3 regions of the Rhizobium sp. LARHSG275 genome follow, and region 1 is predicted to be linked to each of the others. Evidence: predicted binding sites of a transcription regulator. Region 1 holds the regulator's gene; each other region holds the start of a gene.
The links. Region 1 encodes HrcA, which represses chaperone genes, less so after heat shock. Its sites were predicted from a motif close to GTTAGCACTCNCNNNNNGNGAGTGCTAAC; they were not measured.

Region 1 (10,320 bases):
TCGGCGCCGAAGAGCGCCCAAAGATCGACGGTCGGATCGATATCCGGCGCCTCGGGAAAGCACTTGGCGACCTCATCGGTCCGCATTTTTCTGATATAGGCGACCTCGCCGTTGCCGATGTGGGCAAGCTCGGATTTGGTCAAGTGAGACGTGGCTTCTTTCATCAACATTCCTGTTCCTCCGGGAGAAGGGACCAACGGTTCGACAAACCGTTGTGCTACTGTGAGACCGAAATGTTAATTTTCTTGACCATGCGCGCAGGTTCCGGGCGAATTAGATCGACCGAGAGCAGCCCGTTCTTCAGGGCCGCACCCAGCACCTGCATGCCGTCGGCAAGAACGAAGGTGCGCTGGAACTGGCGAGCGGCGATGCCGCGATAGAGATAGTCCCGCTCGCCCTGTTCCACCTGGCGGCCGCGGATGAGAAGCTGGTTCTCCTCAATGGAGACATCGAGTTCCTCCTCGCTGAAGCCAGCCACGGCAAGGGTGATACGCAGACGCTCCGGCGCGCCGCTGTCGGCGCCGATGCGTTCGATATTGTAAGGCGGATATCCGTCGCTCGTCTTGGAAATGCGCTCCAGCGTCTTTTCCATGGCATCGAAGCCCAGAAGCAGCGGGCTGGCGAAAGGGGTAATGCGGCTCATCTCTTTTCAAGTCCTTGGCGCAAGCGACCATCCCGGACCTTCAGTGCAGCATCCGGATGCCGCTAATATGGGGACAAGAGCCTGGCGCTGCAAGGCATGGGGCACGACGTGTCGGCGCCACCTGCTCAATTTTAAGCTGACGTCAGGCTCTTTCCTTGACAAAGCAGCTGCTGCCTCGCATCAAAACATGTCCGCGCGGATTGTGCTGATTTGTGACGGGACGTGAAGAAATCGGTGCATGCCCGGTAACACGCAGTGCGAGGATGGAACGATCGGAATGGCAAGCGCAAGAAAGATCATCATCGACACGGATCCTGGCCAGGACGACGCGGCCGCCATCATGCTGGCCTTCGGCAGTCCCGACGAGCTGGAAGTGCTGGGGATCACGACGGTCGCCGGCAACGTGCCGCTTCCGCTCACCAGCCGCAATGCGCGCATCGTCTGCGAACTCTGCGGCCGGACGGAGACCAAGGTTTTCGCCGGCGCCGACGCGCCGATCGCCCGCAAGTTGGTGACGGCCGAACATGTGCACGGCAAGACCGGCCTCGACGGTCCGGAACTCAGCGAGCCGACGATGGCGCTGCAGCCTAGCCATGCCGTCGACTTCATCATCGAGACGTTGCGCCGCGAGCCGGAAGGCACGGTGACGCTGTGCACGCTCGGGCCGCTCACCAATATCGGCATGGCCTTTCAGAAGGCACCCGACATCGTCCCCCGCATCCGCGAACTGGTGATGATGGGCGGGGGCTTCTTCGAGGGCGGCAACATCACGCCGGCGGCCGAATTCAACATCTATGTCGATCCGGAGGCGGCCGATATCGTCTTCCGCTCAGGCGTTCCGATCGTGATGATGCCGCTTGATGTGACGCATCAATTGCTGACCCGCAAGGACCGGGTGAAACGCATGGCCGAGATCGGCACGGCGCCGGCAAAGGCCATGGTCGAGATGCTGGAATTCTTCGAACGCTTCGACATCGAGAAATACGGTTCCGACGGCGGGCCGCTGCACGACCCGACCGTTGTCGCCTACCTGCTGGAGCCGGAACTTTTCCAGGGCCGCGACTGCAATGTCGAGATCGAGGTCCAGTCCGAACTCACCGTCGGCATGACGGTCGTCGACTGGTGGCATGTGACCGAGCGCAAGCGCAACGCCAAGGTCATGCGCCATGTCGATGCGGATGGCTTTTTCGATCTGCTGATCGAACGCTTCGCCCGCATCTAACGCTTCGGCTTTTCCTTCTGCACGAGGCAGAAGGAAGGGATATCAGGCGTCTTTCTCGTCGAAGACGGAGTTGGTTTCGGCTTCGGTCGGCTTCGGGCCGCCCTTGGCGACGCCGACCATGGCCGGGCGCAGCACGCGCTCGCCGATGGAGAAGCCTGCCTGCACGACCTGCACGACCGTATTGTTCGGCACGTCGGGGTTCGGCACCTCGAACATTGCCTGATGGAAATTCGGATCGAACTTCTGGCCAACCGGCTCAAGCTTGCGAACGCCGTGGCGCTCGAGAGCCGACAGCATGGCGCGCTCGGTCATCTCGACACCCTCGATCAGCGTGCTCAGGCCGGCATCGGCGGCAGCCTTGGTCTCCGGAGGGATGGCATCGAGCGCGCGGCGCAGATTGTCCGAGACGGCGAGCATGTCACGAGCAAAGCCGGCGACGGAATAGGACTTGGCATCCTTTACCTCGCGCTCGGTGCGCCGGCGCAGATTGTCCATCTCGGCAGCAAGGCGCAAATAGCGGTCGCGCAGCTCGCCGTTTTCGGCTTTCAGAAGCTCGATTGGGTCCGGCTGGGCGGGCTCTTGCTGCGCAGTTTCGTTCTCGACGTAGGCGGCAGCGTCGGCTGCGGCATCGGCCGCAGTTGCGTCAGGTCCGTTTTTCGTCGTGTCATCGGTCATGACGGTCTCCGGTTGGTGTCTTCAGATGCGCCCGATATCGAGGTTTGACCGAAAAAAATCAAGTCTGCGTGACAAAGAAGCGAAAATTCCGCGTGCTTGGCGGTTGCTGCGTCAAAGCTGATTGCGCGAAAGGCGGGAAACGAGCTGGGCTGTATAGTCCACCATCGGCACGATGCGGGAATAATTGAGCCGCGTCGGGCCGATGACGCCGACGGCACCGACGATGCGATCGTCGTCGTCACGATAGGGCGCGACGATGAGCGATGAGCCGGACAGCGAGAAGAGCTTGTTTTCCGAACCGATGAAAATGCGCACACCCGGGCCGCTTTCGGCGAGATTGAGGATCTCGATCAGGCTGTCCTTCTTCTCGAGATCATCAAACAGCAGCCGCAGCCGGTCGAGATCGTCGGCGCCGGCGAGGCCTTCGAGCAGGTTGGCGCGGCCGCGGATGATCAGCTGCGTCGGCTTCCCCTCATCCGGGCTCCCAGCCCAGACAGCAATGCCGCGCTCGACCAGATCGCGCGACAGGGCATCGAGCTCGTGACGGACGTCGTCCTTCAGGCGGCTCAATTGTTTGCGGAGCTCCGGCAGGGTCTGGCCGGACATATGGGCATTGAGAAAATTCGCCGCCTCCGTCAGCTGCGAGGACGTGACGCCCGCCGGCAGCTCGATAATGCGGTTTTCCACCTGATCATGATCGCCGACGAGCACGGCCAGCGCCTTTGTCGGTTCGAGCCGGATGAACTCGACATGTTTCAGCACCGGATCGCTTTTCGAGGTGATGACGAGGCCCGCGCCGCGCGAAATGCCCGACAACATGCGGCTTGCCTCGTTCATCATCGATTCAACGGGATTGCCGCCGCTTTCGGCCCGCAGCTGACGGTCGATGTTGGCGCGCTCCTCGGCGGAGAGGTCGCCGACCTGCATGAAGGCATCGACGAAGAAGCGCAGGCCGATCTGGGTCGGCAGCCGGCCGGCGCTGACATGCGGCGAATAGATCAGGCCGAGCTCTTCGAGATCGCTCATGACGTTGCGCACCGAGGCCGGCGACAGCGACATCGGCAGGATACGGGACAGGTTGCGCGAACCGAGCGGCTCGCCGCTTTCCAGGTAACCTTCGACGATGCGACGAAAAATTTCCCTGGAGCGCTCGTCCAGCGCAGCTACGGCATCCGAAACCGACGTCGACCTGATGCCCATGAAGCTTTCAAACCCATGCTGATGATACTTCCCGAAAAGTAAGTCAAACTCACACCCGTGGCAAAAGGGAATTTGCAAATGAGCGCCGCCAATCGTAGAAGCGGTCAAATAAACCCCAGGAGATAAGAATGCGGCCTTCAGGCAGAAAAATCGACCAGATGCGCAAGGTCTCGTTCGAGCGCAATTTTTCCAAGCATGCGGAAGGCTCCTGCCTGGTGAAATTCGGCGATACGCATGTACTCTGCACGGCGAGCCTCGAAGAAAAGACGCCGCCATGGCTGCGCAATTCCGGCAAGGGCTGGGTCACGGCCGAATACGGCATGCTGCCGCGAGCGACTGGCGAACGCATGAAGCGCGAAGCCGCCGCCGGCAAGCAGGGCGGCCGCACCCAGGAAATCCAGCGGCTGATCGGCCGGTCGCTGCGCGCCGTTGTCGACCTGCAGGCGCTCGGCGAACGGCAGATCACGCTCGATTGCGATGTCATCCAGGCCGATGGCGGCACACGGACAGCCTCGATCACCGGCGGCTGGATCGCGCTTTACGACTGCCTGAAATGGATGGAAAGCCGCAACATGATCAAGGTCGACCGGGTCCTGAAGGATCACGTCGCCGCCATTTCCTGCGGTATCTTTGCCAGCCAGCCGGTGATCGATCTCGATTACCTCGAGGATTCCTCGGCCGAGACCGATGCGAACTTCGTCATGACGGGCACCGGTGGGATCGTCGAGATCCAGGGCACCGCCGAAGGCACGCCGTTCAGTGAGGGCGAATTCACCTCGCTGATGCAGCTGGCCAGAAACGGCATCGGCGAACTCGTGGCGCTGCAGAAGCAAGCCGTCGAAGGATGAACCCATGCTGGAAGGCATGTTGGAAACGGCGCTCTATGCGCGGGATCTCGATAAGGCCGAGACGTTTTACGAAGACGTTCTCGGGCTTGAAAAGATCGCGCGGGCCGCCAACCGGCATGTCTTCTTCCGCTGTGGACCCGGCGTTCTGTTGATCTTCAATCCCGAGGAAACGGTGAAGCCGCCGGCACCCGAAGCACTGCAGGTGCCGCCGCACGGCACGAACGGCCAAGGCCACGCCTGTTTCCGGGTGTCCGGCCGCAATATCGATGCCATGGCCGAACGGCTGTCGGCGGCGGGCGTTGCGATCGAATCCGAGGTGCGCTGGCCGAACGGCGGCCGCTCGATCTATTTCCGCGATCCGGCCGGCAACAGCCTGGAATGCGCGGAGGCTAAAATCTGGGGCATCGAACAGGATATCTGAATGCGCAAGCTTGAAACGAAGACCATCGTCGTCGCCAGCCACAATGCCGGCAAGATCCGCGAGATCCAGGAATTGATCGGGCCGCTCGGCTTCACCGCCAAATCGGCCGCCGAACTGAATTTCGTCGAACCGGATGAGACGGGTACCAGTTTCGAGGAGAATGCGATGATCAAGGCGGTCGCCTCGGCCAATGCATCAGGCATGCCGGCGCTTTCGGACGATTCCGGGCTGGTGGTCGACGCGCTTGGCGGCGATCCTGGTGTCTACACCGCCAATTGGGCGGAGACATCTCACGGCACGCGCGATTTCGACATGGCGATGGCGAAGGTGGAAAAGGCGCTGCAGGATGCGGGCGCGACAAAGCCGGAACAGCGCAGGGCGCGTTTCATCAGCGTGCTCTGCCTTGCCTGGCCGGATGGGCATACGGAGCTGTTCCGCGGTGAGGTGGAAGGCAGCGTCGTCTGGCCGCCGCGCGGCACGCAGGGTTTCGGCTACGATCCGGTGTTCCAGCCTGCGGGCTACGACATCACCTTCGGGGAAATGAGCGGCGAGGAAAAACACGGCTGGAACGTCGGCAAGCCGCAAGCGCTGTCGCACCGGGCCCGTGCCTTCAAACTCTTTGTCGAAACCTGCCTGGAGGCATAGAGTCGGTCTGTGGGCAATTTCGATACGCCAAGCATTTCGCGCGATGCGGCCCTGCTGCCTGATACCGGCGAGCCGGGCTTCGGCGTCTATGTGCATTGGCCCTTCTGCGCGGCGAAGTGCCCCTATTGCGACTTCAACAGCCATGTGCGCCACCAGCCGGTGGACCAGGAGCGTTTTACATCTGCCTTCCTGAAGGAGATGGCGGCGGTCCGGTCGCTCAGTGGGCCGAAGACGGTGACAAGCATCTTCCTGGGGGGCGGCACGCCGTCGCTGATGAAGCCGGAAACGGTTTCCGCCATTCTCGACGGCATTGCGCGGCACTGGCATGTGCCAGATGGCATCGAGATCACCATGGAGGCCAACCCTTCGAGCGTCGAGGCCGAACGTTTCCGCGGCTACCGAGCAGCCGGCGTCAACCGCGTCTCGCTTGGGGTGCAGGCGCTGAACGACCGGGATCTGAAATTCCTCGGCCGGCTGCATGATGTCGCCGACGCGCTGAAGGCGATAAGGCTGGCGCGCGACATCTTTCCGCGCATGTCCTTCGACCTGATCTATGCCCGGCCCGACCAGACAGTCGAGGAGTGGGAAAAGGAGTTGAAGGAGGCGATCTCCTACGCGGTCGACCATCTTTCGCTCTATCAGCTGACCATCGAGGAAGGCACGCCCTTCTACGGCCTGCACAAGGCCGGCAAGCTGGTCGTGCCGGACGGCGAGCAATCGGCATTGCTCTACGAGGCGACGCAGGAGATCACGGCGCGCGAGGGCATGCCGGCCTATGAGGTTTCCAATCATGCCCGGCCGGGTGCTGAAAGCCGGCATAACCTGACCTACTGGCGCTACGGCGATTATGCCGGCATCGGCCCAGGCGCTCACGGCCGGCTGACGCGTGGCCCCGAGAAGCTCGCGACCGCCACCGAGCGCAAGCCGGAAGCCTGGCTCGACATGGTCGAGCGTGATGGGCACGGCATTCTCGACGAGGAGCGGCTCGGCTTCGAGGAACAGTCCGACGAGCTGCTGCTGATGGGGCTGCGGCTCAGGGAAGGCGTCGATCTCGCCCGCTGGCAGCAGCTTTCCGGCCGCGACCTCGACCCGAAGCGCGAGGAATTCCTGCTCGAGCACAAATTCATCGAGCGGATCGGCAATTCACGCCTGCGCTGCACACCATCCGGCATGCTAATCCTCGATTCCGTCGTCGCCGACCTCGCCTGCTGACGTCCGTACGGCTCGATGGATTTGCAGCGCGGCGGCATCGATATTGCCGCCGCACCTGAGGGCATGTCTCAGCCATGGCCGGTGGCGCCCGCCTTGAAGAGGCTGCCGGTCGGCGTCTTCAGAAACATCTCCAGCGGAATATGCTCCTGGTGCAGGAAACCGGTCGCCGGCAACAGGCCGTCGCGGACCATCTCGATGACGGCAACGACGGAGGCTGACGTTGTCCAGGCGATCGCTGTGCGGCGCGCGCCGGCAATCTCGATCGGGTAATAGGCGCGCACGAATTCCTTGCGGCGCAGGCTGCCATTCTCGGTGCCCTCGGCGGCGACATGGACATAGACGACATCGTCTTCAACCGGCGGCTTGGCTTCGGTCAGAATCTCGCCGGCGAGCTTGCGCTTGTCGCGCATCAACAGCTCGTGGAAGAAGAAGTTCATCAGCTCCATATGGCCGGGATAACGCATGGTCTTGTAATCGAGATTGTCGATCTTGCCGAGCATGGTGTCGCACATGGTGCCAAGGCCGCCCGACGTCGTGAAGGCTTCGAGCTTGACGCCGCCGACATAGACCGTCTCGTGCCATTCCATCGGCGAGACGAGCTTGCGCACGCCGCCCTCGATGACCTCGCAATCGTTCAGATATTCGTTGACGACGCCCTCGGGCGACCAGTTGAAGGCGTAACCGAGCAGTCCGGTCGGATGCTGTGGCAGGGCACCGACACGCATGCGGATCGACCGGCAGCGATCGAAACCGTCGGCGAGGCTTGCGCCAACGATGCCGACGAAACCCGGCGCCAGGCCGCATTGCGGCGCCATCAGGCCACGTGATGTCTTCGACAGCTCGATGATGAAATTGGTTGTGGGAACGTCTTCGGTCAGATCGAAATAATGGATGCCGGCAAGATGGGCGGCGCGCGCCAGCTCGATGTTCAAATGGTAGGGCAGGCAGGAGAGCACAGCCTCGACATTCGAGAGCAGTTCGCCGATCACCTGGAGATCGGAGATATCGCCGGTGCGGCACTTGAAAGGGACGTCGCTCAGCGGCAATTGCGCATCGACGCCGATGACCTCGAAGCCGCCTTCATGCAAAAGCGTCGCCGCCAGCCGTCCGACCTTGCCCAGGCCGAGAACGGCGATCTTTTCAAAACTCATTCATTCCTCCCACGCGCCGTTTTGGCGCTTCAGTCTTTGATATGCACGTGATGCGCGGGAGGTATAGAATAAAAAACTTATAAAGGAAAACGGCCGGAATCGCTTCCGGCCGTCGATTTTTTGGAAAACCCGCCGATTATTCGTTGATCAGCCGCTTCAGAAGCTCGACTTCGTGCGAAAGCTTGGTGTCACCCGAAATCAGCTCTTCGATCTTGCGCACGGCGTGCAGCACGGTCGTATGATCGCGCCCGCCGAAACGGCGGCCGATCTCCGGGAAGGAGCGCGGCGTCAGCGTCTTCGACAGATACATGGCGATCTGGCGCGGCTTGACGATGACGCGGGTGCGACGGTTCGAGACCAGTTCCTGGCGCGAGACATTGTAGTGCCTTGCGACGATGCGCTGGATATCCTCGATGCGTACACGGCGGGGCTCGCCGGAGCCGACCAGATGGGCGAGCAGTTCGTCGACGCGTTCGATCGACAGGTTCGGCTCGAACGAGCGGCGGAAGACTAGCTGGTTGAAGGCGCCTTCAAGTTCGCGGCCGCTGGCCGTGACGTTGCGGGCGACATGCTGGAGCAGTTCGGCTGGAATTTCCAGCGACGGATCTTCGAGCCGGGCGACAGCAAGGCGACGCTTGAGGATTTCGAGACGCATCTCGTAATCCGGCGCGTCGAATTCGATCGCGACACCGCCCTGCAGGCGCGAGCGGACGCGGGGGTCGAGCGACTCCAGCTCCCAGGGCGCACGGTCGGCCGCAACGACGACCTGTTTGGCGCTGTCGAGCAGCATGTTCAGGAGATGGCAGAATTCATGCTGAATCATCTTGCCCTGCAGGAACTGCATGTCGTCGATGATCAAGAGATCGATGTTGCGCAGCGAATCCTTCAGCGTCAGCGCATCATTGTCGCGGATCGCGGTGGCGAAGCGCCACATGAAATATTCAGCCGTCAGATAGACGACGCGCAGAGCCCTGGGGTTCTGCACCGCCGCATTGGCGACCGCCTGCAGCAGGTGGGTCTTGCCAAGGCCGACGGCCGAATGGATGAAGAGCGGGTTGAAGCGCACGGCGCCCTGACCAGCTTCCGCGATCGTCTTTGCAGCCGCAAGCGCGACCCGGTTGGAGCTGCCTTCGACGAAGGTGTCGAAGGTAAAGCGGCTATCGAGCGGCGAGCCGAAGAGCGGCGAGCCAAAGCTTGCGGGCCTTGCGGCGGCAACAGCCGAAACCGCTTGCTGGACAGCCTGACCGGCCGGCTGAGCGCTTGCCGGGCGGCGCATTTGCGTCGGGGCGGCAGGTTCCGGCGCGACCGCCTCATCGAGCGCCTTCGTGCCGTGGCGCGTCGCCGTACGCACCAGGACTTCGATTTTCAGAATTTCCGGATCTTCGGCCTGGAACAGACCGGTGATGAGGTCGAGATAACGATTGTTGATCCACGACTTCAGGAAGGTCGTGGGGACCGAAAGGCGAACGACGCTCTTCGATACCGAATGCAGCTTCAATCTGGCGAACCAACTGGCGTAGACATCCTGACCGACCTGAGCCTTCAAGCGCGCACTGACGCGCTCAAACAATACGTTCTGCTTCGTATCCGCCTTTACTTCCGCCGCTTCCAGGCGAATGGAGCCGAACGCCTGCGGTGCCGCATCCCCATTGTCGAGCCCGCTCGTCGTCATCGTATTCATCTGCATAATGCCGCCTTTCAATTCCACCGGGCGGCATCCGCTAATACGGCCGCCCGATCATCCCCGCTTTGGCGGGCTGACGGATCCTCATGAGCCGCTCGCCTGCCGGTTCACTCAAACACTGCCCCATAAGGGACCGGCGCAGAACTCCGTTGCAGGTGGCGCGCTCATGCGGCAACCTTCATCGGCTTTCCGTGCCAGGCTGGCGGTCGAACCTCGTTTTCGGCCGACCAGCCCGAACGCAATATAACTTTAACCTTCTCCGCTGGCCTCGCCTTAAACGTGTGGCCAATGAAGGCACAAAACATCCCCGCTCCGTAACAGCCACGTTACGGCTCAAATCCGTCGAGTGCTTGAAAAAACGGAAGCGCAAGGCTCCGTAACAAAAGGCACAAACTCATCGCCCTGCCGACGTGGCAGTTAAAACCGAGCCTCTGCAGGTGATGTCCGCGCCCTTTGTTGGAAGCCATTTAGGCAGGATCAAACGGCAATATCAACGATGAATTTTACGCAAAATTAACAGGCGGGCATTGACTCCGCCTGCCCTTTTCGGGCGTCACACCAGCGTCAAAAAAGAATCGCAGTTGAATCAAAGAGATTCCCCCGTTCGGGCTATTTTGAC
Region 2 (10,320 bases), on a different contig from region 1:
GCCGTTTTCCGTCACCGTCGGACGGCGGCCGTAGCTTGCGACGGCGTCGTGGAGCGTGCCGTCCTGACGGCGAAAGCGGACGGCGTAGATGCCGGCGGCAAGATCGACCTCCGGCGGCAGGCGCATGTTGGCCGTCGGGAAACCGAGTTGGCGGCCGAGCTTTTCGCCGTCGATCACCTCGGCTTCCACCGTATAGCGGTAACCGAGCATGCCGGCGGCTTCGCTGACATTGCCCTCATTGAGGAGCGCGCGGATATGGCTCGAAGAGACGACATCGGCGTTTTCGTCGCGGAAGGCATCGATCAGGGTGACGCCGAAGCCGTAGGTCTGGCCGGCATTCATCAGGAAGGCGGGACCGCCCTCGCGGCCGCGGCCAAAATGGAAATCGAAGCCGGTGACGACTTCGGAGGCGCCGAGCCAATCCTTCAGGATCGAATGGATGAAATCATCGGCCGAGCGCTGCGAGAATTCGTAATCGAAGGGGTATTCGATGACGGCGCTGAAACCCAGCGTTTCCAGGATGCGGGCCTTCAGGGGCGCGGGCGTCAGGCGAAAGACCGGCGTCTGCGGCCGGAAGACCGTGCGCGGATGCGGCTCGAAGGTCAGCACCAAAGCGGGGATGCCGCGCGCCTTGGAGATTTCGAGCGCTCGGTTCAGCACCGACTGATGGCCGCGGTGCACGCCGTCGAAATTGCCGATGGCAATGACGCCGCCCTTCAGATGGGCGGGCAAGGGTTCGCGGGTTTCATTGCGGTGGAAGACGGTCATCGGCTGGCTTCTCTTCATGCAAGGCGTGTCTTCATGCAAGGCGGGGCATCCACCACTTCGGCGCGGCGTTTTCCCGTTCGAGATAGGCGTTGAGGATCGCCTCGTCGGTCTCGCCGTTGAGAGTATATTCCTTGGCGTGGATACCACCGCTGATGTAGAGGAGGTCGAGGCCGTAATTCAAGGCGCCCCGCACATCGGTCGGCATGCCGTCGCCGATCGCCAGCACGCGCTCGACCGGGAAATCGCCGCGAAGCTCGCGGGCAGTCGCAAGCGTTGCCTCGTAGATCGGCCGGTGCGGCTTGCCGGCGATGCGGGTTTTTCCGCCGAGCTGCTGGTAATAGGCGGCCATGGCGCCGGCGCAGGGGATGATGCGATGGCCGCGCTCGACAATGAGGTCGGGATTGGCGCAGATCATCGGCACGTCGCGGGCTTTGAAATCGAGAAGCATATCGGTGTAATCCTCCGGCTTCTCCGTCTCGTCGTCGAAAAAGCCGGTGCAGACGAGCGATTGCGCTTCGCCCGCCAGCCGGCGTTCGACGCCAATGCCTTCGAGAAGCGCTTTGTCGCGCTCGGGGCCGAGCAGAAAGACGGTCTTCGGCCCTTCGGCGATCAGCCCGCGCGTGACGTCGCCAGATGTGACGATCCTGTCATAGGCGTTGTCGGGAACGCCGATCTGGCGCAACTGCTCGACCACCTGCCAGGAAAGGCGCGGCGAATTGGTGATGAGGATGACGGCGACGCCGTTCTCGCGCGCCGCTTCAAGGGCGGCTGCCGCCTTCGGGAACGGATCGACGCCGTTGTGAACGACGCCCCAGACATCGCAGAGCACCACATCATATCGACCTGATATCTCCGAGAAGTATTCTATCCGCCTGGCCATTCCGATTTCCCGATTTGTTTCAATCACCGGTGACATTGCAAACGCGCAAGACGATGGCAAGGCATTTTCTTCGCTGCCCGGCCCATGCGAAGAACTCGAACGCGATCCGACGGCGGGGATCGGCAAAGGGTCTGACGATTATCCCGAAACGGCAGATCGCCGACGGCGGACGACTTCGGCAAAGGTTGGCCGCGCCGGCGTTTCGGCCGCAATCTCAGGCTATTCTCAGGCCTCTTCACAATTCCGGCACAAAAATTCGTGATTGCTCTCATTGACTCCTTTCGGAGCCATCCCTAAATGCTCGTCGCTAGCACTCACCGCAAGGGAGTGCTAACATCTATCCATGTGGGCCACTCCGGCCCGCGAATGTCATTCGATCGAGGGATTAGACAATGGCAAGCACCAACTTCCGCCCCCTTCACGACCGCGTCGTTGTTCGCCGCGTTGAGTCCGAAGCCAAGACCAAGGGCGGCATCATCATTCCCGATACCGCCAAGGAAAAGCCGCAGGAAGGCGAAATCGTCGCCGTCGGCTCCGGCGCACGCGATGAGTCCGGCAAGGTCGTCGCACTCGACGTCAAGGCTGGCGACCGCATCCTGTTCGGCAAGTGGTCCGGCACCGAAGTCAAGATCGACGGCGAAGACCTGCTGATCATGAAGGAAGCCGACATCATGGGCATCATCGGCTGATCGGCCGACCTGCTTTCCCGAAATGGCTGACGGGCGTTTTGCCCGAACAACTCGAATTCAGGAGTTACTAATATGGCATCTAAAGAAATCAAGTTTGGCCGCACCGCGCGCGAAAAGATGCTGCGCGGCGTCGACATTCTCGCCGATGCAGTGAAGGTCACGCTCGGCCCCAAGGGTCGTAACGTCATCATCGACAAGTCCTTCGGCGCTCCGCGCATCACCAAGGACGGCGTTTCCGTCGCCAAGGAAATCGAACTCGAAGACAAGTTCGAAAACATGGGCGCCCAGATGGTCCGCGAAGTTGCTTCGAAGACCAACGACATCGCCGGCGACGGCACCACGACTGCAACCGTTCTTGCCCAGGCGATCGTTCGCGAAGGCAACAAGGCCGTTGCAGCCGGCATGAACCCGATGGACCTGAAGCGCGGCATCGATCTTGCTGTTGCCGACGTCGTGAAGGATCTCCAGGCCAAGGCCAAGAAGATCTCGACCTCGGAAGAAGTTGCACAGGTCGGCACGATTTCGGCAAATGGCGACAAGCAGGTCGGTCTCGACATTGCTGAAGCCATGCAGAAGGTCGGCAACGAAGGTGTCATCACCGTCGAAGAAGCCAAGACTGCCGAAACCGAACTCGAGGTCGTCGAAGGCATGCAGTTCGACCGCGGCTACCTCAGCCCCTACTTCGTCACCAATCCGGAAAAGATGATCGCCGACCTCGAAGACGTCTTCATTCTCCTCCACGAGAAGAAGCTGTCGAACCTGCAATCGATGCTGCCGGTTCTCGAAGCCGTCGTCCAGACCGGCAAGCCGCTCCTCATCGTCGCTGAAGACGTCGAAGGCGAAGCCCTCGCAACGCTCGTCGTCAACAAGCTGCGCGGCGGCCTCAAGATCGCTGCCGTCAAGGCGCCTGGCTTCGGCGACCGCCGCAAGGCCATGCTCGAAGACATCGCGATCCTGACGGGCGGTACGGTCATCTCCGAAGATCTCGGCATCAAGCTCGAATCCGTCACGCTCGACATGCTCGGCCGTGCCAAGAAGGTTTCGATCTCCAAGGAAAACACCACGATCGTCGACGGTTCGGGCGCCAAGTCCGACATCGAAGGTCGTGTTGCCCAGATCAAGGCCCAGATCGAGGAAACCACCTCCGACTACGATCGCGAGAAGCTGCAGGAACGTCTTGCCAAGCTCGCCGGCGGCGTTGCCGTCATCCGCGTCGGCGGCTCGACCGAAGTCGAAGTGAAGGAAAAGAAGGACCGCATCGACGACGCGCTCAACGCGACGCGCGCTGCTGTTCAGGAAGGTATCGTCCCCGGCGGCGGTATCGCTCTGCTCCGCTCCTCCACGAAGATCACCGTCAAGGGTGTAAACGACGACCAGGAAGCCGGCATCAACATCGTTCGCCGCGCCCTGCAGTCGCTCGTTCGTCAGATCGCTGAAAACGCAGGCGACGAAGCCTCGATCGTTGTCGGCAAGGTCCTCGACAAGAACGAAGACAACTTCGGCTACAACGCCCAGACATCCGAATATGGCGACATGATCGCCATGGGTATCGTCGACCCGCTCAAGGTCGTTCGCACGGCGCTGCAGAACGCTGCTTCTGTTGCATCGCTGCTGATCACCACCGAAGCCATGATCGCTGAACTGCCGAAGAAAGAATCGGCCGGCGGCGGCATGCCGGGCGGAATGGGCGGCATGGGCGGAATGGACATGATGTGATAGGCCAACGGCCTTTCACAGCATCGTTCATGAATCCGCCCATCATTTAAAGATGGTTCAGCGCGTCAAGCGCGCTGAACTGGCGGAATGGACATGATGTGATAGGCGAAAGCCATCACTGACTACCATTCCGGCATCCGGAACAGGAAGGGCGGCCCTCGGGTCGCCCTTTTCTTTTGCCCAAAGCGATTCGACGGGCGGCATAGTAATTTGCATAGCCGACGAACGCCTGCGCAGTTCTCTCCTGCGGGCCCCGGCACGAAGCTTGCGCTGAACTTGCGCTGCCTGCGTATTTATCAGCTCGCCGACATGCGAGAGATCACAGCAACATTTCCGGCCCGACGTGGAGTGAAAACGTTTGCAAAGCTCTCAAGGATGATATTCCCATGCCAATTCTCGCGAAATAGGCCGAAGATGCAGACATCCTAAGAAAAGCGGCCGATCCGAATACCCCTGAAAAAGCCGTTGCCGTTTGTCCAAAAGCCCCTATAAATCCGCGCTGCACTTCAACCGCGCCCGGCGATAATTCTCGCCAATAGACGAGGCCGGAGCGCGGAAAGCGATACGTTAACGTTCGGCTTCGAGGGCTCCGGTTACGGAGGCCAGATGGCCGTGGCAATAACCGCCGAAGGTAAGCGCGGGCATCATGCCCGCTGCTGCGTGATCCTGTTTCTTTGTGTTTGCCGAGCGTGCGGCCGAGGAGCCGCATCCGAACGGGGGAACGCCTTGTTTAACATCGCCAGAGCCAATGCAGGCGTACCTTTGACACCCAGCTCGCTTGATGACGCCAATCAAAATCATAAGACGTTGGCGCAGTTTTCCGTTTCCGAAGCCTGGACTGGAAATTTTTCCAGCGGCATGCTCCGTCTCGGCGAATGGAGCGCGATGCTGCACGGCCTTACCGCACAGGAATGCGGGCTGCTCGGCCTGATCCGCTGCTATGATGCCAAGGACCGCAGCCACATATTGGAGCTGTTCGAGCAGGCGGCGACGCTCTGCTCCTCCTTCTGTTTTTCGACGACGATCATCATGCCGAACGGCTTTCGCCAGCCGCTCTTCTGCATGGGAGAGTCCCAGGGGCTCGAGCAGAAATACAGCGGCAGCATGGCCGGCGTTTTCGTCTTTCCGCGCTTCAAGCAGGAAGGCGCAAGGCAGATCACGACAGCGCCGCGCAGCTTTTCAGACGCGCGAAGGACGCTGTAGCATTTTGAATTGCTGCATCGTTTTATTCGGTCGTCGGCAATAAGCCGGAGAAGCAAAATCAATGGCCGCCCCCGACGTCTGCGAGGGCGGCCTTTCTACTTTCCAGCTATCTTTTCGTTACTCCGGCTTGACCGGTATGTTGAGGCCCCTGGCACTTGCCGGACGAGCGATGCAGCGCTCCAGCCAATCCGAGACGGCGGGGAATGTCGCGTACTCGAGCACCTCGCGGCCGCCATAGAAGATGTCGGCGCCACGAACCCAGGTGAAGGTGGTGATGTCGGCGATTGTGTACTGATCGCCCATGATCCACTGGCGACCTTTCAGCCGGTCTTCGAGCACGCCGAGCAGGCGCTTGGATTCATCGCGATAACGCTCCACCGGATAGGAATTGTTGGCGACCTTGTCGGCGGCGAATTTGTAGAAATGCCCGAACTGGCCGAACATCGGGCCGATACCCGCCATCTGGAAAAACACCCACTGGATAGTTTCATATCGGCCGGCGGCATCGGCAGGGATGAGCTTGCCGGTTTTCTCCGCGAGATAAAGCAGAATGGCGCCGGATTCGAAAAGGCCGATCGGCTTCCCGTCCGGCCCGTTCGGATCGATGATCGCCGGAATGCGGCCGTTGGGATTGAGAGATTCGAATTCCGCCGACTTCTGCTCGTTGGCGGCGAAGGAAACATAATGCGGTTCATAGGGGAGGCCGAGCTCTTCGAGGGCGACGGAAACCTTCACCCCGTTCGGCGTCTGCAGGGAATAGAGCTGGATGATATCGGGATTTTTCGCCGGCCAGCGCGTCGTGATCGGAAATGCGGAAAGATCTGCCATCGGATTCTCCATGTTATCAGCCGACCATAAAAGACCCGGCTTGGCAAAGGCAAGCGGGGGCAGCCAATGCATGTCGCCCAAAAGTGCGCAGCGGTTTTGGGACAACGACATGCATGACAACAAAGATCTAAGCGCGTCGCATGAATGCAGTCGGACGCGACGCGCTTTGGAGATCGTTCCATATTAGTGAACGAAGTGTCCCCTTTCGTTTATCTTTCCACAACGCGAGAAAAGAGCGACATAGAGGCATCCGAGGTCGAAGCGGTGCCGGGGCACCAAGATCTCCAGAGTCCTTGAAACGGAGACAACGTCCATGTCGAACAACGTCATCATCCTGATTGCCCGTATCCTGCTTTCCTTCATGTTCATCCTTTCCGGCTTCATGAAGCTCACCGATCCTGCCGGTACTGCGGGCATGATCGCCGGTGCCGGCCTGCCGGCAGCATCCCTGCTGGCCTATGTCGCAGGCCTTTTCGAACTGCTGGCCGGCCTTGCGGTTCTCACAGGCTTCCAGGTCCGCATTGCCGGTTGGCTGCTCGCCGCCTTCTGTGTCTTCACGGGCATTGCCTTCCACCTGCCCTACGCAAGTGGCACGGAACTCGTGAACATTCTCAACCAGATCATGGTCATGAAGAATATCACGCTGGCCGGCGCGTACATACTGCTCGCCACCGTCGGTGCCGGCGCCTACTCGCTCGATGCCCGCCGCGGCGCCTACGTGGCCGCCTGATACCAGCAGACATCCTCCCGCAAATACGAAACCCGCCGTCATCCGACGGCGGGTTTTCTTGTGCCTGAATGGCCGGGATCAGAGGGCCGCGCGCACTGCCTCAATGATTGCTTGCACGGCGGGTTCACCGGCGTGGTTTTCCTTGCGGGCACGCACGAGGCAGGCCTGCGAATGCAGGATGACACCGTCCTGGAGCACCTTCAGGTGATTGGCGCGCAGCGTCGAGCCGGTGGAGGTGATATCGACGATGATATCGGCCGAGCCTGCGGCGGGAGCGCCCTCGGTAGCGCCCAGGCTTTCGACGATGCGATAAAGCTGGATGCCGTGCTGGCTCGAAAAGAACTGCTGGGTCAGCCGCCAGTATTTGGTGGCGATGGCTAGGCGTCGGCCGTGGCGGGCGCGGAAATCGGCGGCGACATCGACGAGATCGGCCATGGTGTCGACATCGAACCAGATCTCCGGCACGGCGACGACGACATCGGCATGGCCGAAGCCGAGACGGGCACAGAATTCGACGCGTTTGTCGACCTCGGCAAAACCCTCCCGCATCAGATCCTCGCCGGTGACGCCGAAATCGACGGTGCCATTGCCGATTTCACGGGAGATTTCGGAAGCCGAGAGGAAGGCGATCTCCACATCATCCCAGCCTTCGACGCGGCCGCGATAGGAGCGATCGTTGCCGACCGCAGAAATCGTCATGCCGGCACGTTCGAAGATCGCCGAAGCGTCTTCCTTCATCCGGCCCTTGGAGGGAAGCGCGATGGTGATGGTCATGCGGCTGCCCTTTCGGTTTCGATGCGGTCGAGCCAGAAGGAGAAGCCGACGGCCGGGATGCGGTCCGTCGCACCGAGGAAGGTCAGGAGCCGGTCGAAACGGCCGCCACCGGCCAGAACCGCGCTTGAACCTTCCACCGTCACCTCGAAGACGAGGCCGGTGTAATAATCGAGCGGCCGTCCGAAAGCGGCGCGGTAGTCGAGGCAGGAAAGATCGACACCGGCATTGAAAAGTGCTGCAACGCGGCCATTAAAGCGGGAAAGCGCATTGCCGAGTTTCAGGCCGGCAGCATCGGCGAAACCGGAAAGGGCTGCGGAAGCATTGACCAGCGGCACGTCGAGGGACAGAAATTCTTCCAGCACGTGGAAGGCCGCATCGTCGAGGCGCGTTTCGGACAGGATGAGCTTTTCCTTGAGCCGTCGGGCGATCTCCAGGGCCGAGCGGCCGGCATTCGTCGAATAGCCGGTCTTCTGCATCTCCCGCTCGAGATGGGAGACCAGCGCCTGCTCGTCGCCTGATGCAACAAGCCTGGCGATATCGTCGTCCAGCCCGGTGACGAATTGCGGGCTGACGAGGCCGGCAAGCAGTGCTTCCAGTTGCGTCATACTGCCGAAGGCGTGGATCAGGCGCTTCTGCCAGCCGAGCGGCAGGCCGAGCGCCTGGACGACCGCCTCGAAGACTGCCTGGTCGCCCAATGTCACGGCTAAGCGCCGGCCCGGCAGCAGGCGGGCGAGAATGCCGGTGGCATCACCGATGGCGCGGGCGTCGGCGTTTGACAGGTCGATATCGCCAAGATCCTCGATGCCGGCCTGATAGAATTCATTGGCGCCGTCGCGACGCTGGCGGAAAACCTCGCCGAGATAGGCGTAACGCTTCGGCGTGCCGGTCGCCGTCTCGATGTGGCGCAGACAGACGGGAATGGTGAACTCGGGACGCAGGCAGAGGCTGGCGCCGGTTTCGCTCTCCGTCATGAAGATGCGGCGGCGCAGATCTTCGCCGGCGATGTCAAGGAAAGGTTCGGCCGGCTGAATGACAGGCGTGTCGATGCGCTCGGCGTTGCGCGCATCGAATTCGGCGATGAGGTCGTTGGCGAATTCGGGGAGATTGATTAGGGGCATTGTGTCGCTCCTGGGAAAAGTCCCCTCCCCAACCCCTCCCCACAGGGGGGAGGGACTAACTCGCGGCGATCGCCGAAAAAAATTGAGAGCGCCCTCGATGAAGCAAACGTGGAGTTGGGCACAGCGGCGCCACTTGAAGCCCCTCCCCCTTGTGGGGAGGGGTTGGGGAGGGGTCTATTACGCATCCGCTGCCCTCTTCCGATCCTCGGCCTGCGCAGCAAGGATTTCCCTGACCTTGGCGACGAGGTCGGCTTCCGGCGCCGTCTCCTGCGCCACGCGCGCTTCGCGCCAGCTGGCATTGTCCTCGATCTCGCCGGAGAGCCGCTTGCCTTCGATCAGATCCTTGATCTGCACGACGCTTGTCGCGCGCTCGTCGCCGCCCTGGATGATGGCGACGGGACAGCCGCGGCGATCGGCATATTTCAGCTGGTTGCCGAACTTCTTCCAGTTGCCCTGGAACATCTCGGCGCGGATGCCGGCGGCGCGCAGTTCCTGCGTCATTTTCTGATAGCGGCCCATCGCCTCGACATCGCCGTCCATGACGGTCACCAGCACCGGCTTGATGACCTCGCTGGCGCCGAGCTTGCCGAGGTTCTTCAGCGCCGTCATCAGCCTGGAGACGCCGATCGAAAAGCCCGTCGCCGGAACCGGCTGGCCCATGAAGCGGGAGACGAGGCCGTCATAACGACCGCCGCCGCCGACCGAACCGAAGACGACTTTCTCGCCCTTTTCATTGGTGACGTCGAAGGTCAGTTCGGCCTCATAGACCGGGCCGGTATAATATTCGAGGCCGCGCACGACGGAGGGGTCGATCTTGATGCGGTCAGGGCTATAGCCGGCGCTGGTCACCAGCGCACCGATGAAATTCAGCTCCTCGACGCCTTCGCCACCCCTGGCGGTTCCCGCCACCAGCTCGGCGAGACGGAGAGCGCTTTCGGCATAGTCCGTGATGCCGACAAAGAACAGCACCTTGTCGATCTGCTCCTTATCGAGACCAGCGCCCTTGGTGAAGTCGCCGGATTCATCCTTGCGGCCGGGACCGAGCAGCAATGCCACGCCTTCCGGGCCGAACTTGTCGAGCTTGTCGATGGCGCGCAGCACGTTGAGCCGCTGGCCGGCCTTGTCGTCGCCGCCGAGACCGATCGCCTCGAGCACACCATCCAGAACCTTGCGGTTGTTGACGCGGATGAGATAATCGCCGCGCTTGATGCCGAGGGCTTCCAGCGTATCGGCCATCATCATGCACATTTCGGCATCGGCCTGAACACCAGGCGCGCCGACGGTATCGGCATCGAACTGCATGAACTGGCGGAAACGGCCCGGGCCCGGCTTCTCGTTGCGGAAGACGTAGCCGGCGCGATAAGTGCGGTAAGGCAGTTGGATCTCGTTGAAATTCTCGGCGACATGACGGGCGAGCGGCGCCGTCAGGTCGTAACGCAGCGACATCCATTGCTCGTCATCGTCCTGCAGCGAGAACACGCCTTCGTTCGGCCGGTCGCTATCGGGCAGAAACTTGCCAAGCGCATCGGTATATTCGAACAGCGGCGTTTCGAGCGGATCGAAACCATAATGCTCATAGACTTCCCGGATCTTTGCCGTCATCTCGTTGACGGC
Region 3 (10,320 bases), on a different contig from region 1:
CAGAGGTCCCCGGTTGACAACAAACTAGTCCGCACGCCTTTCTCCTTCGCCGCCAGATAATCCTCGCTTAAAATTGGTCTTGTCATGCAGTATCCCGTTTCCCCAAAGCTGGGACCGAGCCGCTTCCGCCGCTTCCGTTTGTTCTCACCTATTCTGGCCGGTGCGACCTTACGAGAGCGATTGATTGCATGTCTCGGCGCTTTGCTGGCCATCGGTTTCACCGGCGTCATCAGCGGCTATCTGTTCGGACAGGGACCGCATCTTCCCTTGATCGTCGCGCCGATGGGGGCGTCCGCGGTGCTTCTTTTCGCGGTGCCGGCAAGCCCGCTGGCGCAGCCATGGTCGATCATCGGCGGCAATACGATTTCGGCTCTGATGGGAATCATTGCCGCCTATTTCATTCGTGATCCGATCGTCGCGACCGGCGTCGGCGTTTCGCTTGCCATCGGCGCGATGTCCTTCACGCGGTGCCTTCATCCGCCAGGAGGTGCCGCCGCACTGACCGCCGTGCTCGGCGGCCCTGTCGTTGCCGGCTGGGGGTTCCTCTTTCCCTTCGTGCCCGTCGCTTTGAACTCCTGCATTCTCGTCGGTCTTGGCCTGCTGTTCCACAGGCTGTCGAAGCGGAATTATCCGCACGTCGTTCCAAAGCCGGCGGAGAACACCCATCAGACGATCGACCTGCCGTCTGCGGTGCGTGTGGGTTTCCGCGAGGAAGATGTCGATGCGGCCCTCGAAGCGCTTGACGAGACTTTCGATATCGACCGGGCAGACCTCGGCCGGCTGCTGCAGCAGGTCGAGCTGCAAGCGGCCATCCGCTCAAACGGCAAGATCAGCTGTGCCGATATCATGTCGCGCGACGTGATCGCCATTGGGGAGGCTTCGGAACCGGATGCCGCTCGGCACCTTCTGCTCAAGCATAATATCCGTACACTGCCGGTGAAGGATCCAGAAGGCCGTCTCGTCGGCGCTGTCGGTTTACGGGAGTTGTCGATGAGCACTGAGACCATCGCCCATGCGATCTCGAGGCCGGCGGTGGCTAGACCGTTGGATCCTGCTCTGTCGCTATTGCCCGTTCTGACGGACGGGCGCACGCATGCCGTTATCATTGTCGATGGCGATTACCGCATTCTTGGCCTGATATCGCAGACGGATCTCCTGAGCGCAGTGGCGCGGCTGCTGCCAAAGGAGGACAATGCTATTGCGGCGGTGGCCTGAGGCGTGGACGTGGAGCTTAGCTGGAGAAGAAGTCGGTGCTGATCGAGCGCGATTCAAATGGCGATTTTATCCTGGAATCATCGGAACTGGCGGAGCGGTTCGGATTGTCGCTGGCCGATCTTCGCCGCCACATGCGCCATGGTTCCGTCGTCAGCTCCGTGGAAATCGGCACAGCTGAACACGAGGGGACGAAACGGGTGTCGCTTCGGCTCGGCAACAGGCTTTGGCAAGCTGTTTTGAACGATGAAAATGAAGTGCAGCAGGAGCAGATGACCGTTCTTCGGGGTAAATCCTCCGGACGGCATCCACGCTGACATCATCGTTAAGTGTGATCCCGCGCGGTGCTTATGACCCGCAGGCACCGCATTTCCTACCGATCGCTCGTTTCGAAGAGGCCGCGGGCCGCCTCGACCATCGACTGCAGGTGATTGGGGTCGCGCACACCCTGCCGGTAGAGTTCGATGACGATGCTCGCCATTCGTTCGGCTTCGTCGCTGTCCTTTGCCACCTGGTAATCGGATCTGATCTTGTCGAAGACCTGCTGGCAGATGTCGAGATCGCGGGAGTCCAGCGGTACCTGCGATCGGCTTTTGATCGTTTGAACCATCTCTATTCCCTTAGACATGGCCCGCCCGGGGGTGCGGGCGGGCCGGCAGCCTTTTTAGAAATCCATGCCGGCACCGGGAGGCATTGGCGGAGCGGCGTCCTTCTTGGGTTTTTCGGCGATCATGGCCTCCGTCGTGACGAGCAGACCGGCGATGGAGGACGCATCCTGAAGCGCGGTGCGCACCACTTTCGCCGGATCGATGACGCCCTGGGCATAGAGGTCGCCATATTCGCCCGTCTGAGCGTTCCAGCCATAGGAGAACTCGCTTTTCTCCCGCAGCTTGCCGACCACGATCGAGCCTTCTGCACCGGCGTTTTCGGCGATCTGGCGAGCCGGCGCCTCGACCGCGCGGCGGACGATCTCCACACCAACGCGCTGGTCCTGGTTGGCCGTATTGAGATTATCGAGCGCCTTGACGGCGCGCAGCAGCGCTACGCCGCCGCCGGGCAAGATGCCCTCTTCGACGGCGGCACGGGTTGCATGAAGCGCGTCGTCGACGCGATCCTTCTTCTCCTTCACCTCGACTTCGGTCGAGCCGCCGACGCGGATGACGGCAACGCCGCCGGCGAGCTTGGCAAGACGTTCCTGCAGCTTCTCGCGGTCGTAGTCGGAGGTGGTTTCCTCGATCTGGGCGCGGATCTGGGCAATACGGCCTTCGATGTCGGTCTTGGCGCCTGACCCATCGACGATTGTGGTGTTTTCCTTCTCGATCGAAACCTTCTTGGCACGGCCGAGCATGTCGAGCGTCACGGATTCGAGCTTGATGCCGAGATCTTCGGAGATGACGGTGCCGGCGGTCAGGATGGCGATGTCTTCGAGCATGGCCTTGCGGCGGTCGCCGAAGCCAGGCGCCTTGACGGCAGCGATCTTGAGGCCGCCGCGCAGCTTGTTGACGACGAGGGTAGCAAGCGCTTCGCCTTCGACGTCTTCAGCGATGATGAGGAGCGGCTTGCTGGATTGGACGACGGCTTCGAGAACCGGCAGCATCGACTGCAGGTTGGAGAGCTTTTTCTCGTGGATGAGAATATAGGGGTCTTCGAACTCGACCCGCATCTTGTCGGCATTTGTCACGAAATAGGGGCTGAGATAGCCGCGGTCGAACTGCATGCCTTCGACGACTTCGAGTTCGGTTTCGGCGGTCTTGGCTTCTTCGACCGTGATGACGCCATCATTGCCGACCCTTTCCATGGCATCGGCCAAAAAGCGGCCGATTTCGGCATCGCCATTGGCGGAGATTGTGCCGACCTGGGCGATTTCGGAATTGTTGGAGATCTTGCGGGCGTTGGCCTTCAGTTCCGCGACGATGGCCGCGACCGCTAGATCGATGCCGCGCTTCAGGTCCATCGGGTTCATGCCCGACGTAACGGCCTTGGCGCCTTCCTTGACGATTGCCTGGGCCAGCACCGTTGCGGTCGTGGTGCCGTCGCCGGCGATGTCGCTGGTCTTCGAAGCAACTTCGCGGACCATCTGGGCGCCCATGTTTTCGAACTTGTCTTCGAGTTCGATTTCCTTGGCGACCGAAACGCCGTCCTTTGTGATGCGCGGCGCGCCGAACGACCTGTCGATCACGACGTTGCGGCCCTTCGGGCCGAGGGTCGCCTTCACGGCGTTGGCCAGGATGTCGACGCCACGCAGCATCTTCTCGCGGGCTTCGGTGCTGAATTTGATTTCTTTAGCAGCCATGTCCTCACTCCTTCATAGCCAGCCAGAGCAATTCCAGGAAAAGTGCGTTTTCGCTCGGAATTGCGTAAAATAAAAGCTTGGAACGGTTCTGCGTTTCCATGAAAAGCTGAAGCGCTCCAGCATCGACCGATGTTAGCAGGGACCTCAGGCGGCCTGCTTCTTTTCGCCTTGGGCCTCGATGATGCCCATCACGTCGCTTTCCTTCATGATCAGCAGGTCTTCGCCATTGATTTTGATCTCGGTGCCGGACCATTTGCCGAACAGGATGCGATCGCCGACCTTAACGTCGAGCGACTGGATCTGGCCGGCTTCGTTGCGCGCGCCGGGGCCGACGGCGATGACCTCGCCTTCCTGCGGCTTCTCCTTGGCGGTGTCTGGAATGATGATGCCGCCCTTTGTCTTTTCTTGTGAATCGACCCGGCGGACGAGAATGCGGTCATGAAGCGGTCGGAACGACATATCTTCCTCCATCGACAAACAATGATGACGTTGTTCCCGCGGCCGGACCGGATAACCGATCCGGGCGGGTGCAGGTTCGCGCGCGCGCCTTGCGCGAATGATCTGGTTCGAGGGTTCAGCAATTTCAAGAGGCGACGAAAGAAAAATTAGCACTCTCCGTCGGAGACTGCTAACGCCCGACAGGGAACAGACAATCCGCTCCTGCGTTCGAATAAAAAGGCGAATGGCATTGAGGCTTGAATCCGGATTTCGCCATTCCTAGTTCTGTGGTGGCCGAGGCTTGATGAGCTCGGCCACCGTCCCACGTCTTTAGGAGTGAGTGACATGGAAGAGAACACCAAACCAATCAAAGACCTCAGTATCGAGGAACGCGAGGAAATCTTCGTCGATATCGCTCGTACGCTGGAGGACACGGCGCGTGAGGCCCTTGTCGAAGGCAATACGCATTTTGCGGCACTTTCCAACAACATGGCCGAAGCGATCCGTGTCAACGCCGACGAACTCGCCCGTGACGATCCGGAAAATGCCGAGCTGGTATTGCAGCAGGCAACGGCGATGATCTCGCAATTCGAAGCCGTGCACCCTTATCGGATGGTGAGCATGGCCGTGCATTGATCGCGCCCCGGGCGATGCGGCTTGCCACCCGCCCAAATCATTCTCTACGCGCGCGCGGAACTCTCCTCGTTTGCAGAGGTTATTGGATCACAACATCGAAAGGTGATCCATGACGACTTCTAGATCCAACGTGCCGCCAGAGAGCGGCACGGACGACGCGCGGTCCGCCGATACCGAACGGGCCGAGATCGATCGCCAAAGGGCATTGGCAAACGCCCTGTGCAACGCGAGGTCGGCATCAGATCGCGATAGCGGCACCGAAACCCCAAGCCTGAAGCTTGCAAAGGAATATCTTAGCCTCGGCGGCCACCGCCGATCCATGATCGACGACAATATCACCGATGTTCGCCACTGGGACAAGGATTCGCCGGAGGCCGAACGGTTCTGGAAGGAACGGGTGGAAACGCTTCCAAAGGATCAACGCAAACAGGTGGAGGATTTCCTTCCAACCATCAACACGCCTTGAAGGGTCGCTCTTCGGACGGCTCATCCCAATGCGCTTGGAGAAGGTCATGGCTATAGACAAGCACGAGCAGATTCGCCAGCGCGCCTACGAAATCTGGGAGGCCGAGGGCCGCCCGGAGGGCGCCGACAAGCGCCATTGGCTGCAAGCCTGCGACGAACTGGCCGGTGAGGATGAGCACGAGACGCTGCAGGACCTGCTCGATGAAGACGACAGGGATGATGCGGCCCTGCTTCAGGGCGCCGGTGAAAGCGGCGATTTCGATCGGCCAAGAACGAGGCCTGGCCAGGCCGCCAAGGCTCCGGTGCCTGACATCGAGATGACGACGGGCGAAAAGCCTTCCACGCGGAAGATCAGGAAGACCGAAGGGCCGTAATCGTCATGCAGCATCTCGACCATGCCATCCAGATTGCACTTACGGCCCATGAAGGTCAGTCAGACAAGACCGGCCAGCCGTTCTTCGAGCACTGCCAGCGGGTAGCCCTTCTTGTTTCCGGCGACGAGCCACGAACGGTTGCCTACCTTCATGACGTCGTCGAGAAGGGCAGCGGCTGGACGCTCGACAGGCTGAGAGAGGAAGGCTTTCCGCCGGCGATCATCTCCGCGGTAAATGCTCTGACACGGCGGCCGGACGAGCCGGACGACGACTTCGTCAGGCGTGCGGCATCAAACCCGCTGTCCTTGCCCGTCAAACGCGCCGATCTGGAAGACAATCTCCGGCAGGCCGAACAGGCCGGCAAGAAAACGGAAAAATACCAGCGCGGACTGGATCTCCTGCGCGACATAACGAGCGGATCATAATTTTACGCCGTTCGCCGGCACTGTCACCAAGGTCGGCAATCGGGCAAGCGTCCACTACCCGCCTTCATGTCATGCATCGAGAGCCGGCGGCCTCCGTGGCACAGCGGCGGAGGCCATTTTGGCCCATTTCATGCTTTGTTGGCAAACCACATCGTCGGCGCGCCGAGCACACCTGCCGTACGCATCGCCGTCTTCAGCTCGTCCAACTTGCTGAATGCCTGCGCCGCTTCAAACGTGGCGAACTCGTGGGTGACGGTAATATCGTTCGGATTGTCGATGGCGCGATAAACGGCCTGCGCCGTCACCCCGTTGGCCTTCTGGACCTGATGAAACGCATCATATGCCTTGCGCCAAGTGGCATAGTCGGAAACCTCATGCCGCACGAATAATGTCGTCATATCATCCTCCCGCGTTGCGTTTTCAAGTTCGGTTCAGACGCGTGTTACGATTGCACGAGGAACACCAGGCTCTCGGGCAAGACACCATCATGCGCCATCGCGTCAGCCGCCGCCTTGGTCTGCATGAAGGCCATCAACTTATCCATATCAGCAACGTCCATGACCAGGCCGACGTGGTTGGACGTCTGAGGATCCGTAAACGTGCGAATGTTCGTGACGCCGATCGGTTCGAATATCTGTTTGCGCATCGGTGAAGCGAGCCAGTGTTTCGTGTCCTTGACATTGTGATGGACCATTATGGTTGGCATTGCATCCTCCTCTGGCCTTGAAAAATGAAAGGCCAGTACATCCCTACGCTTTGCCCAGCTGTAGTTCAACAATATTACGATGAGCGGATATTTTGCTATTTTATCGAAGATATAAATATAATTACTTGGAGTAATCCGAAAATATTACGGTTGGCAGCCGGTTTTGGCGCGTGTTATTTTCGCGACAATGGCTTTTGCAATAGTTCCGGCGTCCGGGACCGCCGCGCGTGAGACGACAGAGGCTCAGAATGACCGAACGCCAACCATTTGATCTCAAGGCTTATGGGCACGACATCGGAACAAGGCCATGCTTTATCTGCGGCTTGGTCAGGAACGACCCTGACTTCTTTCACCATCGCGTTTTTGAAGACGACGAGACGATCATTTTCCTGAGCAAATATCCCACTCTACCGGGTTATTGCCTCGTCTGTCCGAGGGAGCACCGTGAGGATCTGGCGCGGGACATGTCGACGGATGAATATCTTCGATTACAGGAGAAGGTGCATGTCTTGGCGCGCGCCCTCAAGAGCGTGTTCGACGCCGAGCGAATTTATGTGCTTTCGCTCGGCAGCCAACAGGCCAATAGCCACCTGCATTTTCATGTCGTTCCCTTGCCTTCAGGTGTACCTCTTGAAGAGCAGCAATACCATGCACTGATGGCGGAATACGGGGTTTTGCAAATACCTGACGATCAAATGGCACAGTTGGCGCAGCGCATCTCTGAAGCATACCGTTCCGAGCTGACCGCACGATAATCAATCTCCGGGCTCCCGGTCGAAACCCCGGAAGCCAATGCCCCCAAGCTACGTCCCGAGGGCGAATGCCGGCACCGGGGTGCCTTTTTCGCGAAAGAGCCGTTCCACCTCGTCGAGCCGGGGGCAGGCGGGCGGGTTATCGAGCGCTTTTGCCCAATTCCCGCGAATGGGCAGAGCCATCGCCGCGGTCACGAGCACGGTGGCTCCGGGGCCGCTTTCGCCGCGCAGCTGCGGCAGCAGGGTCTTGGCGTGGATAAGGTTGGTGTTTGGGATCGGGCTTAGCGCATGGCCGGCCCTCGGACTGGGCGATAGATCGACGATGGCGCTGACGTCGGTCCGTCCGTACCAGACGGCCCGGCCATCGCTTGCATCGGAGCGATCGGCATTGAAATCGGCGCGTTCGATCGCAAAGCCGCCCTCGATAGTCAGCAGGGTGCGCGGCGTGGCGATGCGGTGGATGCGAATGTGCCACGGGTTTTCGGGAAGCAGCCAGGTTTCGATGGTGACATCGCTCCAGGGGCGCCAGCGCGAATAGAGCAGGTCACCTGTTATCAACGCCTCTTCGAGGGTTTCCCGCATGCGGAAATGGACGCCGTCATCGGAGAGGCCGAGCATGCCGTCAAAGCTTGCGGCGGAGAAATTCCGGTCGTTGGCTTCGATGTTGAAGGCGTAGCGTGTGGAATAGACGAATTTCGAATATTTCTCGTTTGCGCCAAGCATCTTGTCGTGCTGCTGCCCTGAGGAGAGTACGACCACGTTTCCCGGCGTGTGCATGGCGACCATTCCCGCCGGCGTCAACGCAACCGGTTCCGGAAATTCCGGCTGCGGTGCCTCTTCGGCGGTCCAGAACGGATGACCCTGCGGAAGAGCGAGCGGCAGGAAGAATTTCAGCGCCCAATAAGGTGAACCGGGAGAGTTGTAGCTCTCGCTCATGAAGAGGTTCGGATAGCCGTAGCCGACCGAAAGAACGCCGTCGCGATCGGCAATCGGCATGGCGGACCACCAGCGGATATGGCGCATGTAATAGCCCTTGATCTCAGCCCAGGGCAGCGCCTCGACGCCGGCAAAGGCAAGCGCGCCCCAAAAGCCGCCCGCCGCAAAGCGGTAGGTCTGGCTGCGGCCGAAGGCAAGGGCTGCGCCATCGGGGCCGAACCAGTGGCGGATATCCCTGGCGAAGATCTCGGCGCGACCCCGGAAGCGATCCTGGCGCGCCTCGTCGCCCTTGGCCAGCACGGCATAGATCAGGCCGTAGAAATGCATGGCGAAGGGAATGTAATGATCGACCCGCCGAACCGGCCCGTCGCGATACCAACCGTCCCCGAGGTCGAAGGCCTCCAATTCGTCGAGATAGGCGAGGGTTTTCCGGTGATCGAACGCCACGCTCACGCGTTCCAGCCCGAGATCGATGAGCACACGGAAAAATTTCCAGTTGTTATCGATGAATTCCAGCTCGCGCGCCCCGAGAAGATAGGCAGAGACCGTCTTCTTCTCGCTGTCGTCAAGCGGTTCCCAGATGTGCTCGGGGACAAGCGCCAGGGCGAAGCCGACGGCGGCGAGTTCGACCAGCCGTTGGTTGCGGTCGGCAAGATCGCCCCAATATTCGGGATGAGCAGGATTGGTCCCGTTCGCCAGCCCGCGCCGATAGAGATCCCAATGTGAAAATGCGCCGCCGCCGGCAACGAGCGGAACGATCCCCCAGAGCGGCCGTGCAAATCCCTCCAGATCCGCCGCCGCCCGATCGAAGATCGCGCCGGCTGCGCCGAGGCGCACACGGGCGCCGCCTTCGGAAAAATACGGCAGCAGCGGCTCGAAGAGATCGGTGACGGCCTTGGCCAGGTCGTCGCGTGTCCTCAGGGGATTGCCGAAAAGCGGATTGGCCCTTGCGGGATCATAGATCATCGTCAGCTCGAAATTCCTCAAACCAAATCGGCCGCGGGCCAGATGCCGGTCCGCGGCCAGGGCAATCTTGCGAGGCTTACTTGATGGCCTTCACGCCTTCAGTCATTTCCTTCAATCCGTCGTCGATGGAGGTATTGTCGGTCATCATCGCGTCATGCACGCGATTGAGCACGACCTCGATCTTGGCGGCGTTCGGATTGACTGCCATTTCCAGATAGGCTTTCGACGGTATCAGCGCCTCCTTGCTGGCTGCGTCCTCAGGAAAGCCGGGTGTTGCCGCGATCTTTGCGCTGACATCGGCGGTCTTGAGCGCTGGGAAGGTGCCCGTCGATGCGATGACGGCAGCGCCCTCAGGACCGGTGACGAACTTGATAAAGTCGAGGGCTGCATCCTTGTGCCCGGAATTGGTGTTGACCGCCAGACCCGAAATCTGTGCAGCCGTCGTGCCGGCTGCAACGCCGTCCGGATGCGGGAACTTCACGATGCCCCAGTTCTTGCTCTTCGATTCACCCGATTTCACCTTGGCGATCTGGGTGCCGACGAACCAGGTGCCCATCGGCAGCATGCCGATCGTGCCGTTGAAGAAGAGCGCCGAATAATGCGTGTTCGACGTCTTGAGGAAGGCGTAGGAGGGAATGGCGCCGTCCTTCTGCAGGGTCAGCGCCCGCTCGTACCAGGGCTTCAGGAAGGCGTAGTCGCCATCGACGAGCGTGTGTTTTCCGTCAAGGATGCCGGGCAGCTGGACGGTCGAACGCCAGGTGTGCAGCAGCGCGCCATAGGTCTTGTTGGTGCCCATGCCGCCCGTAAGCTTCTCGGCGGTCGCGTCGAACTGCGCCCAGGTCATGTCATTGGTGGGGTAGGGGACGCCGGCTTTGTCGAAGATGTCCTTGTTGTAATAGACGATCCAGAAGTCGGAGCGGAACGGCAGCGAATAGATCTTGCCGTCGATGGTCAGCTCTTCGATCAGGCCGCCATAAGGCGCCGGATCGATCTTCTGATCCTTCATGAAGCCGCTGAGATCGGCGATGTTGCCGGCGCGCACCAGGTTGGTGTAGCCCGGCACATCCTTGACGGTGACGATGTCGATGTCCTTGGAGCCGCCGGTCAGTTGCGTCGA

Region 2: a site for HrcA is predicted at 1,955-1,983, ahead of groES (co-chaperone GroES). Genes of this name have one in related genera too.
Region 3: a site for HrcA is predicted at 4,110-4,138, ahead of ACIPSK_RS05755 (co-chaperone GroES). Genes of this name have one in related genera too.

The regions. Positions count from the first base shown of each region.
Region 1 covers NZ_JBIXJN010000017.1:120,501-130,820, forward strand. The annotation lists gene ACIPSK_RS22860 (BQ00720 family protein) at 1-170, opposite strand, end outside; gene ACIPSK_RS22865 (Hsp20 family protein) at 218-643, opposite strand; gene ACIPSK_RS22870 (nucleoside hydrolase) at 921-1,865, shown strand; gene grpE (nucleotide exchange factor GrpE) at 1,908-2,540, opposite strand; gene hrcA (heat-inducible transcriptional repressor HrcA) at 2,652-3,740, opposite strand; gene rph (ribonuclease PH) at 3,869-4,588, shown strand; gene ACIPSK_RS22890 (VOC family protein) at 4,593-5,009, shown strand; gene rdgB (RdgB/HAM1 family non-canonical purine NTP pyrophosphatase) at 5,010-5,654, shown strand; gene hemW (radical SAM family heme chaperone HemW) at 5,664-6,866, shown strand; gene ACIPSK_RS22905 (saccharopine dehydrogenase family protein) at 6,935-8,017, opposite strand; gene dnaA (chromosomal replication initiator protein DnaA) at 8,154-9,704, opposite strand.
Region 2 covers NZ_JBIXJN010000009.1:43,545-53,864, forward strand. The annotation lists gene ACIPSK_RS13715 (bifunctional riboflavin kinase/FAD synthetase) at 1-768, opposite strand, end outside; gene ACIPSK_RS13720 (TIGR01459 family HAD-type hydrolase) at 800-1,648, opposite strand; gene groES (co-chaperone GroES) at 2,041-2,337, shown strand; gene groL (chaperonin GroEL) at 2,410-4,053, shown strand; gene ACIPSK_RS13735 (hypothetical protein) at 4,780-5,256, shown strand; gene ACIPSK_RS13740 (glutathione binding-like protein) at 5,374-6,084, opposite strand; gene ACIPSK_RS13745 (DoxX family protein) at 6,398-6,814, shown strand; gene hisG (ATP phosphoribosyltransferase) at 6,893-7,588, opposite strand; gene ACIPSK_RS13755 (ATP phosphoribosyltransferase regulatory subunit) at 7,585-8,706, opposite strand; gene hisS (histidine--tRNA ligase) at 8,884-10,320, opposite strand, start outside.
Region 3 covers NZ_JBIXJN010000004.1:32,947-43,266, forward strand. The annotation lists gene ACIPSK_RS05730 (LysR family transcriptional regulator) at 1-28, shown strand, start outside; gene ACIPSK_RS05735 (HPP family protein) at 85-1,215, shown strand; gene ACIPSK_RS05740 (DUF6522 family protein) at 1,251-1,529, shown strand; gene ACIPSK_RS05745 (hypothetical protein) at 1,586-1,822, opposite strand; gene groL (chaperonin GroEL) at 1,877-3,505, opposite strand; gene ACIPSK_RS05755 (co-chaperone GroES) at 3,650-3,964, opposite strand; gene ACIPSK_RS05760 (hypothetical protein) at 4,289-4,579, shown strand; gene ACIPSK_RS05765 (hypothetical protein) at 4,689-5,045, shown strand; gene ACIPSK_RS05770 (DUF2934 domain-containing protein) at 5,092-5,418, shown strand; gene ACIPSK_RS05775 (HD domain-containing protein) at 5,424-5,843, shown strand; gene ACIPSK_RS05780 (cyclase) at 5,972-6,241, opposite strand; gene ACIPSK_RS05785 (hypothetical protein) at 6,286-6,549, opposite strand; gene ACIPSK_RS05790 (HIT family protein) at 6,798-7,304, shown strand; gene ACIPSK_RS05795 (DUF2264 domain-containing protein) at 7,353-9,203, opposite strand; gene ACIPSK_RS05800 (ABC transporter substrate-binding protein) at 9,280-10,320, opposite strand, start outside.